2 linked regions of the Zobellia alginiliquefaciens genome follow. Each later gene encodes a partner of the first gene's protein in a complex. Links are inferred from orthologs where the notes say so. Each region holds a gene or a part of one and is shown on either strand. Other genes may lie near its edges. The genes, in order: carB and carA.

Evidence for each region.
Region 2: the proteins of carB (region 1) and carA are in contact, whole or in part, in a solved structure (PDB 1KEE), measured with the Escherichia coli proteins. The link is inferred for Zobellia alginiliquefaciens from one-to-one orthologs.

What each region holds. Positions count from the first base shown.
Region 1 is NZ_CP119758.1:80,461-84,192, reverse strand. The notes cover bases 111-3,509. They hold carB (carbamoyl-phosphate synthase large subunit), read left to right. Parts: upstream 111-453; coding sequence 454-3,309; downstream 3,310-3,509. Other genes in these bases: P0077_RS00395 (long-chain fatty acid--CoA ligase), read right to left, coding at 3,367-3,509; rpmH (50S ribosomal protein L34), read left to right, coding at 167-334. Outside these bases: more of P0077_RS00395, read right to left, coding at 3,510-3,732. UniProt on the Escherichia coli protein: Large subunit of the glutamine-dependent carbamoyl phosphate synthetase (CPSase).
Region 2 is NZ_CP119758.1:1,021,989-1,025,200, forward strand. The notes cover bases 334-3,212. They hold carA (glutamine-hydrolyzing carbamoyl-phosphate synthase small subunit), read right to left. Parts: upstream 2,395-3,212; coding sequence 1,273-2,394; downstream 334-1,272. Other genes in these bases: eno (phosphopyruvate hydratase), read right to left, coding at 334-1,153; rplQ (50S ribosomal protein L17), read right to left, coding at 2,488-3,051; P0077_RS04265 (DNA-directed RNA polymerase subunit alpha), read right to left, coding at 3,113-3,212. In the rest of the region: more of eno, read right to left, coding at 1-333. UniProt on the Escherichia coli protein: Small subunit of the glutamine-dependent carbamoyl phosphate synthetase (CPSase).

The sequences.
Region 1 (3,732 bases):
AAATCCGATTTTGGCAAAAGTAATAAAAACCAATCGCTAGGCGGCAGGCATTCAATAAAAATATTTTTCAAAATGTATTTGTCAGAGAGAAAAGTCTTTGTATATTTGCGCCCAGTTTTAGCGAGCGGTTTCGCAAATTTGATCACACAAAGAAAAGGATAATACAATGCCCGGACAGAAAAGAACATATCAGCCTTCAAAAAGAAAGAGAAGAAATAAACATGGATTTAGGGAGCGTATGGCGTCCGTAAATGGAAGAAAAGTTTTAGCTCGTAGAAGAGCTAAAGGAAGAAAAAAACTTTCTGTATCCTCTGAACCGAGACATAAAAAATAATGATATTATTTTTTTAGAAATATATAGGTGTTGCTTTTTATAAGTAACACCTTTTTTTATGTCAGATTTGTACTGATATTTGTAACAATTTATAGCCAAAGATTTAAAGAATACAACGAATGCCAAAAAGAAAAGATTTAAAATCCATACTACTGATCGGCTCCGGTCCCATTGTTATAGGTCAAGCTTGTGAGTTTGATTATGCAGGTTCTCAATCTTTACGTTCATTACGTGAAGATGGTATTGAGACTATATTGATAAATAGTAATCCGGCTACTATAATGACGGATCCATCAATGGCTGATCACGTGTATTTAAAACCGTTGACTACCAAGTCAATTATTGAAATACTAAAAGAACATCCTCAAATTGATGCGGTATTGCCAACTATGGGTGGGCAGACTGCTCTTAACTTATGTATAGAGGCAGATGAAAAAGGAATTTGGAAAGATTTTGGGGTTGATCTAATAGGTGTTGATATTGATGCAATCAACATTACCGAGGATCGTGAGCAGTTCCGTGAGTTGATGCTTAAAATTGGTGTTGGGATGGCGCCACAGGCTACGGCTACATCATTCTTAAAAGGAAAAGAAATAGCTCAGGAGTTTGGCTTTCCATTGGTAATTAGAGCATCTTATACTTTAGGAGGTGCTGGTGCGGCAATAGTATATAAACCAGAGGACTTTGATGAATTGCTGAGTCGTGGGTTGGAGATTTCCCCAATTCATGAAGTAATGATAGATAAGGCCTTGATGGGTTGGAAGGAGTATGAGTTGGAATTGTTGCGTGATAATAACGATAACGTTGTTATTATTTGTGCTATAGAGAATATGGATCCAATGGGTATTCATACCGGAGATTCAATAACTGTGGCCCCAGCAATGACCTTGTCCGATAGAACGTATCAGAAAATGCGTGATATGGCCATTCATATGATGCGTAGTATTGGTGATTTTGCAGGAGGATGTAACGTTCAGTTCGCTGTGAGTCCGGATGATGATGAAGAAATCATTGCCATTGAGATTAACCCAAGAGTTTCACGTTCTTCGGCATTGGCATCAAAAGCAACCGGATACCCTATTGCTAAAGTTGCAACAAAATTGGCGATCGGCTACCGTTTGGATGAATTGGAAAATCAAATTACAAAGTCAACATCGGCATTGTTCGAACCAACTCTTGATTATGTAATTGTAAAAATACCTAGATGGAACTTTGATAAATTTGAAGGTTCTGACCGTACTTTAGGACTTCAGATGAAATCCGTGGGTGAGGTTATGGGTATTGGACGTTCGTTCCAAGAAGCGTTGCACAAGGCCACTCAATCTCTTGAGATAAAAAGAAATGGGTTAGGTGCAGATGGCAAAGGTTATAATAATTATGATCAGATTATTCAAAAACTGACGATACCGAGTTGGGATCGTGTTTTTGTTATTTATGACGCTATTCAATTAGGTATTCCGTTGAGTAGAATCCATGATATTACCAAAATTGATATGTGGTTCTTAAAACAGTACGAAGAGCTGCATTTATTGGAGAAAGAAATTTCTACCTATACAATAGCGACGCTTACCAAAGACTTAATGTTGGAAGCGAAGCAAAAAGGTTTTGCCGACAGACAAATTGCTCACATGCTAGATTGTTATGAGAGTGAGGTGCATAAGAAGCGAACCGAGGAAATGAATATCAACAGGGTTTACAAACTGGTTGATACCTGTGCTGCGGAGTTTAAAGCCATGACACCGTACTACTATTCTACTTTTGAAGCGGAGATAGAAAAGCCGGATGGCACACGTTACGTTGAGAACGACAGTATTGTTACGGATCGTAAAAAGATTGTAGTTCTTGGTTCCGGGCCAAATAGAATTGGACAAGGAATTGAGTTTGATTATTGTTGTGTGCACGGTGTACTTGCTGCTGCGGAATGTGGTTATGAAACCATTATGATCAACTGTAACCCAGAAACGGTTTCAACCGATTTTGATACGGCCGATAAATTATATTTTGAACCGGTTTTTTGGGAGCATATCTATGATATTATCCGTCATGAGAAACCAGAAGGTGTTATTGTTCAGTTGGGCGGACAGACCGCTTTAAAATTAGCTGAAAAACTATCTAAATACGGAATCAAAATTATAGGAACTAGTTTTGAAGCGTTGGATTTAGCTGAAGACAGGGGTAGTTTCTCTGAAATGCTGAAACAAAACGATATTCCTTTTCCAAAGTATGGTATTGCGGAAACCGCAGATGAGGCTTTAACACTTGCTGATGAATTGGACTTTCCGTTACTAGTAAGACCATCTTATGTTTTGGGAGGTCAGGGAATGAAGATTGTGATTAATAAGGAGGAATTGGAGTCGCATGTAGTGGACCTTCTTAGAAAAATACCGAATAACAAATTGTTGTTGGACCATTACTTAGATGGTGCAATTGAAGCAGAGGCCGATGCCATTTGTGATGGTGAAGATGTATACATTATTGGTATAATGGAACATATTGAACCTTGTGGAATTCACTCGGGAGATTCTAATGCAACCTTGCCACCGTTCAACCTAGGTGAGTTTGTAATGCAACAGATAAAAGACCACACCAAAAAAATTGCCTTGGCATTGAATACGGTAGGTCTTATTAATATTCAGTTTGCAATAAAAGATGATATGGTCTATATCATTGAAGCCAACCCTAGGGCGTCTAGAACAGTTCCGTTTATAGCTAAGGCTTATAAGGAACCTTATGTGAACTATGCAACTAAGGTTATGTTAGGTGATAAAAAAGTAAAAGATTTTGATTTTAAACCAGAGCTAAATGGTTTTGCAATAAAACAACCGGTCTTTTCTTTTAATAAGTTCCCGAACGTAAATAAGAATTTAGGACCTGAAATGAAGAGCACAGGAGAGAGTATTCTTTTTATTGATAGCTTAAAAGATGATGATTTCTATAATCTTTACGCTAGAAGAAAGATGTATCTGAGCAAATAATAGTTCAGGTTAAAATGTAAAAAAGCTCGTGACAATGAATTTGTTACGAGCTTTTTTTTATAATTTTCCAAGGGCATAAAGTCGTCGTATTTCTTTCTTGTCAAATTTGCCTACACTGGTGCGTGGTACTTGAGAAACACACACAAATTTGTCAGGAATTTGGTAGTTGGCAAATTCATTACTTAGGAAATTTTTAAGCTCTTCATCCGTGGGTGTTTCGTTTTTTATGTTTAAAACTAGGATAGCCAAAGGTCTTTCCGCCCATTTTTCATCGGGAATAGCAATTACGGCAGCTTCTTTTATTTTGGGATGGGCCATTAATGCAGATTCTAAGGCAACACTAGATATCCATTCACCTCCACTTTTTATCAGGTCTTTCGTTCGGTCCGTAATGTGCATGAAGCCGTCATTGTCAATTGTGCT
Region 2 (3,212 bases), 940 kb from region 1 along the record:
CTACTGCCAAATCTGCAATTGTATTATCCTCTGTTTCACCTGATCTATGGCTCATTACAGATGTATACCCTGCATTTTTAGCCATATTTACAGCTGCTATAGTTTCTGTAAGCGTACCTATTTGGTTTACTTTTATTAAGATGGAGTTTGCAATACCATTTTCAATTCCTTTAGACAAACGCTCTACATTTGTAACAAAAAGATCATCTCCAACCAACTGAACTTTATCACCTACTTTTTCAGTCAAAGATTTCCAACCATCCCAATCATTCTCATCCATACCATCTTCAATTGAGATGATAGGGTATTTGGCACTTAAATCTGCCAAGTACTGAGCTTGTTCTTCAGAAGTTCTAACCACTCCTTTATCTCCTTCAAATTTAGTATAGTCATATTTACCATCAACAAAAAACTCAGCTGAAGCACAATCCAAGGCAATCATAATTTCATCGCCCAATTTATAACCTGCATTCTCAACTGCTTTTGCAATAGTATCTAGAGCATCTTCAGTACCCCCTGCTAAGTTAGGCGCAAAACCACCTTCATCACCAACAGCTGTACTTAATCCTCTATCATGTAAAACTTTTTTAAGATTATGGAAGATTTCAGTTCCCATTTGCATGGCATGTGAAAAACTTTTTGCCTTTACCGGCATTACCATAAATTCCTGAAAAGCGATTGGCGCATCTGAATGAGAACCACCATTAATGATATTCATCATTGGCACAGGCAAAGTATTTGCACTAACACCACCTACATAACGGAACAAAGACAACCCTAATTCATTAGCTGCTGCTTTAGCTGCTGCCAAAGACACACCCAAAATAGCGTTAGCACCCAACTTTGATTTATTTGGAGTACCATCCAAGTCGATCATCACTTGATCAAGAAGGTTCTGCTCAAAAACAGACATTCCCAAAATCTCCTCAGCAATAACCGTATTTACATTTTCTACCGCTTTAAGAACTCCTTTTCCCATAAAGGTATTGCCACCATCGCGAAGCTCTACTGCTTCATGCTCTCCTGTTGACGCTCCAGAAGGAACTGCCGCACGACCCATTACTCCATTTTCAGTAATTACATCAACCTCTACCGTAGGGTTTCCTCTTGAATCTAAAATCTGACGTGCGTGTACACTTAATATGATACTCATAAATATTATTTTTTGTTTGGAATTCTCTTAAATTTCAACAGCTGCAAATATACAAAACCGTGCAAGTAATGCATTGTACGGCGCAACTATATTACCGTAATTATAACGATTACTTAACCTTATGCCATAACGTTTGAATTTTTCTCGATCAAATCAAAGAATTGATCAAACAAATACTCAGCATCATGTGGTCCTGCACTGGCTTCCGGATGGTATTGCACCGAAAAAACATCTTTATCCTTAATTCGGATACCCGCTACGGTTTGATCATTTAGGTGAACATGTGTTATTTCTAAATTCTCATTTTTCTCCGTCTCTTCCCTATTTATAGCAAAACCGTGGTTCTGAGAGGTAATCTCACCTTTACCCGTAAGTATGTTTAAAATAGGGTGGTTAATCCCCCTATGACCATTATGCATTTTATAGGTAGATACCCCGTTTGCCAAGGCAATTATCTGGTGCCCCAAACAAATACCAAAAACAGGCTTCCCACTACTTATCATCCCCTTTGCTGTCTGTATAGCATCGGACAATGGTTCTGGATCTCCTGGGCCATTAGAAATAAAATACCCATCTGCACCCCAAGCTTCCATTTCTTCAAAGGAGGCATTATAAGGAAAAACCTTTATATACCCGCCTCGCTTAGCAAGGTTCCGTAAAATATTCTTCTTAATACCTATATCTAAGGCGGCAATTTTCATAGGTGCATTTTCATCACCATAGAAATAAGGCTCAGAAGTTGAAACGCTTGAAGCCAGCTCCAAACCTTCCATACTTGGTACCTTTGCCAATTTTGTTTTTAATTCTTCAATATTATCTACATCTGTAGATATCACTGCATTCATGGCCCCATTATCACGAATGTAACTCACCAATGCACGAGTATCAACATCTGATATGGCAAATAGCTCATTTTCGTTAAGAAAACTTTCAAGACTCTTGTCCGCTCTAGACCGCGAGTAATTATAACTAAAGTTTCTACAAACTAAACCTGATATTTTTACCGAATCTGACTCTACCTCTTCTGCTACGGTTCCATAGTTACCAATATGGGCATTTGTGGTCACCATTATCTGACCAAAGTATGATGGATCGGTAAATATCTCCTGATATCCTGTCATACCTGTATTAAAACAAACTTCTCCAAATGCAGTTCCATCTTTATCTCCTACTGACTTACCATAAAATATGGTGCCATCGGCCAATAATAACAATGCTTTCTTTCGGGATTGGTACTTCATACGTTTGCTATTTTTTTAATTTCACAAATAAACATAAAAAAAGGATAAACTGTAAAGCTTATCCTTTTCAAAAAATTATTAAATATCAACATCTTATTCTTCTGAATCGTCTGTTTTAGCTGCAGTGTCAGTCTGAGCCTTTGCTTCAGTATCTTCAGCGACCACTGGTGGTGTCTGAGTTTCTTTAGCATCAACTTTAGCAGTTTCTTCCGATTTGCCTCCACTTCTTCTACTTCTTCTAGTAGTTTTCTTTTTGGCTTTACCAGCGTTGTATAGTTCGTTAAAATCAACCAACTCAATCATTGCCATATCAGCGTTATCTCCCAAACGATTACCAAGCTTAATAATTCTTGTATAACCTCCTGGTCTGTCAGCAACCTTTTCAGCAACTGTACTGAACAATTCAGTAACAGCTACCTTATCTCTAAGGTTTTTGAAAACGATACGTCTGTTGTGCGTTCCCTTTTCAGCAGATACATTGTTCTCAGCTTTTGATTTTGTAATCAAAGGCTCAACAAATTGTTTTAACGCCTTAGCCTTCGCCACAGTCGTATTTATTCTTTTGTGCTCGATCAAGGAACATGCCATATTGGCCAACATCGCTTTTCTATGCGCTGTCTTACGTCCTAAATGATTGACTTTTTTACCGTGTCTCATTTTTCTATTCTATTGTACTTCTCCAATCCCAGGGTATCTCCCTTCGTGTAAGAAATATCGATTAATCTTTATCTAATTTATATTTTGAAAGGTCCATCCCGAAGCTAAGCCCCTTATTGATAACCAATTCTTCTAATTCCGTTAAGGACTTTTTACCGAAG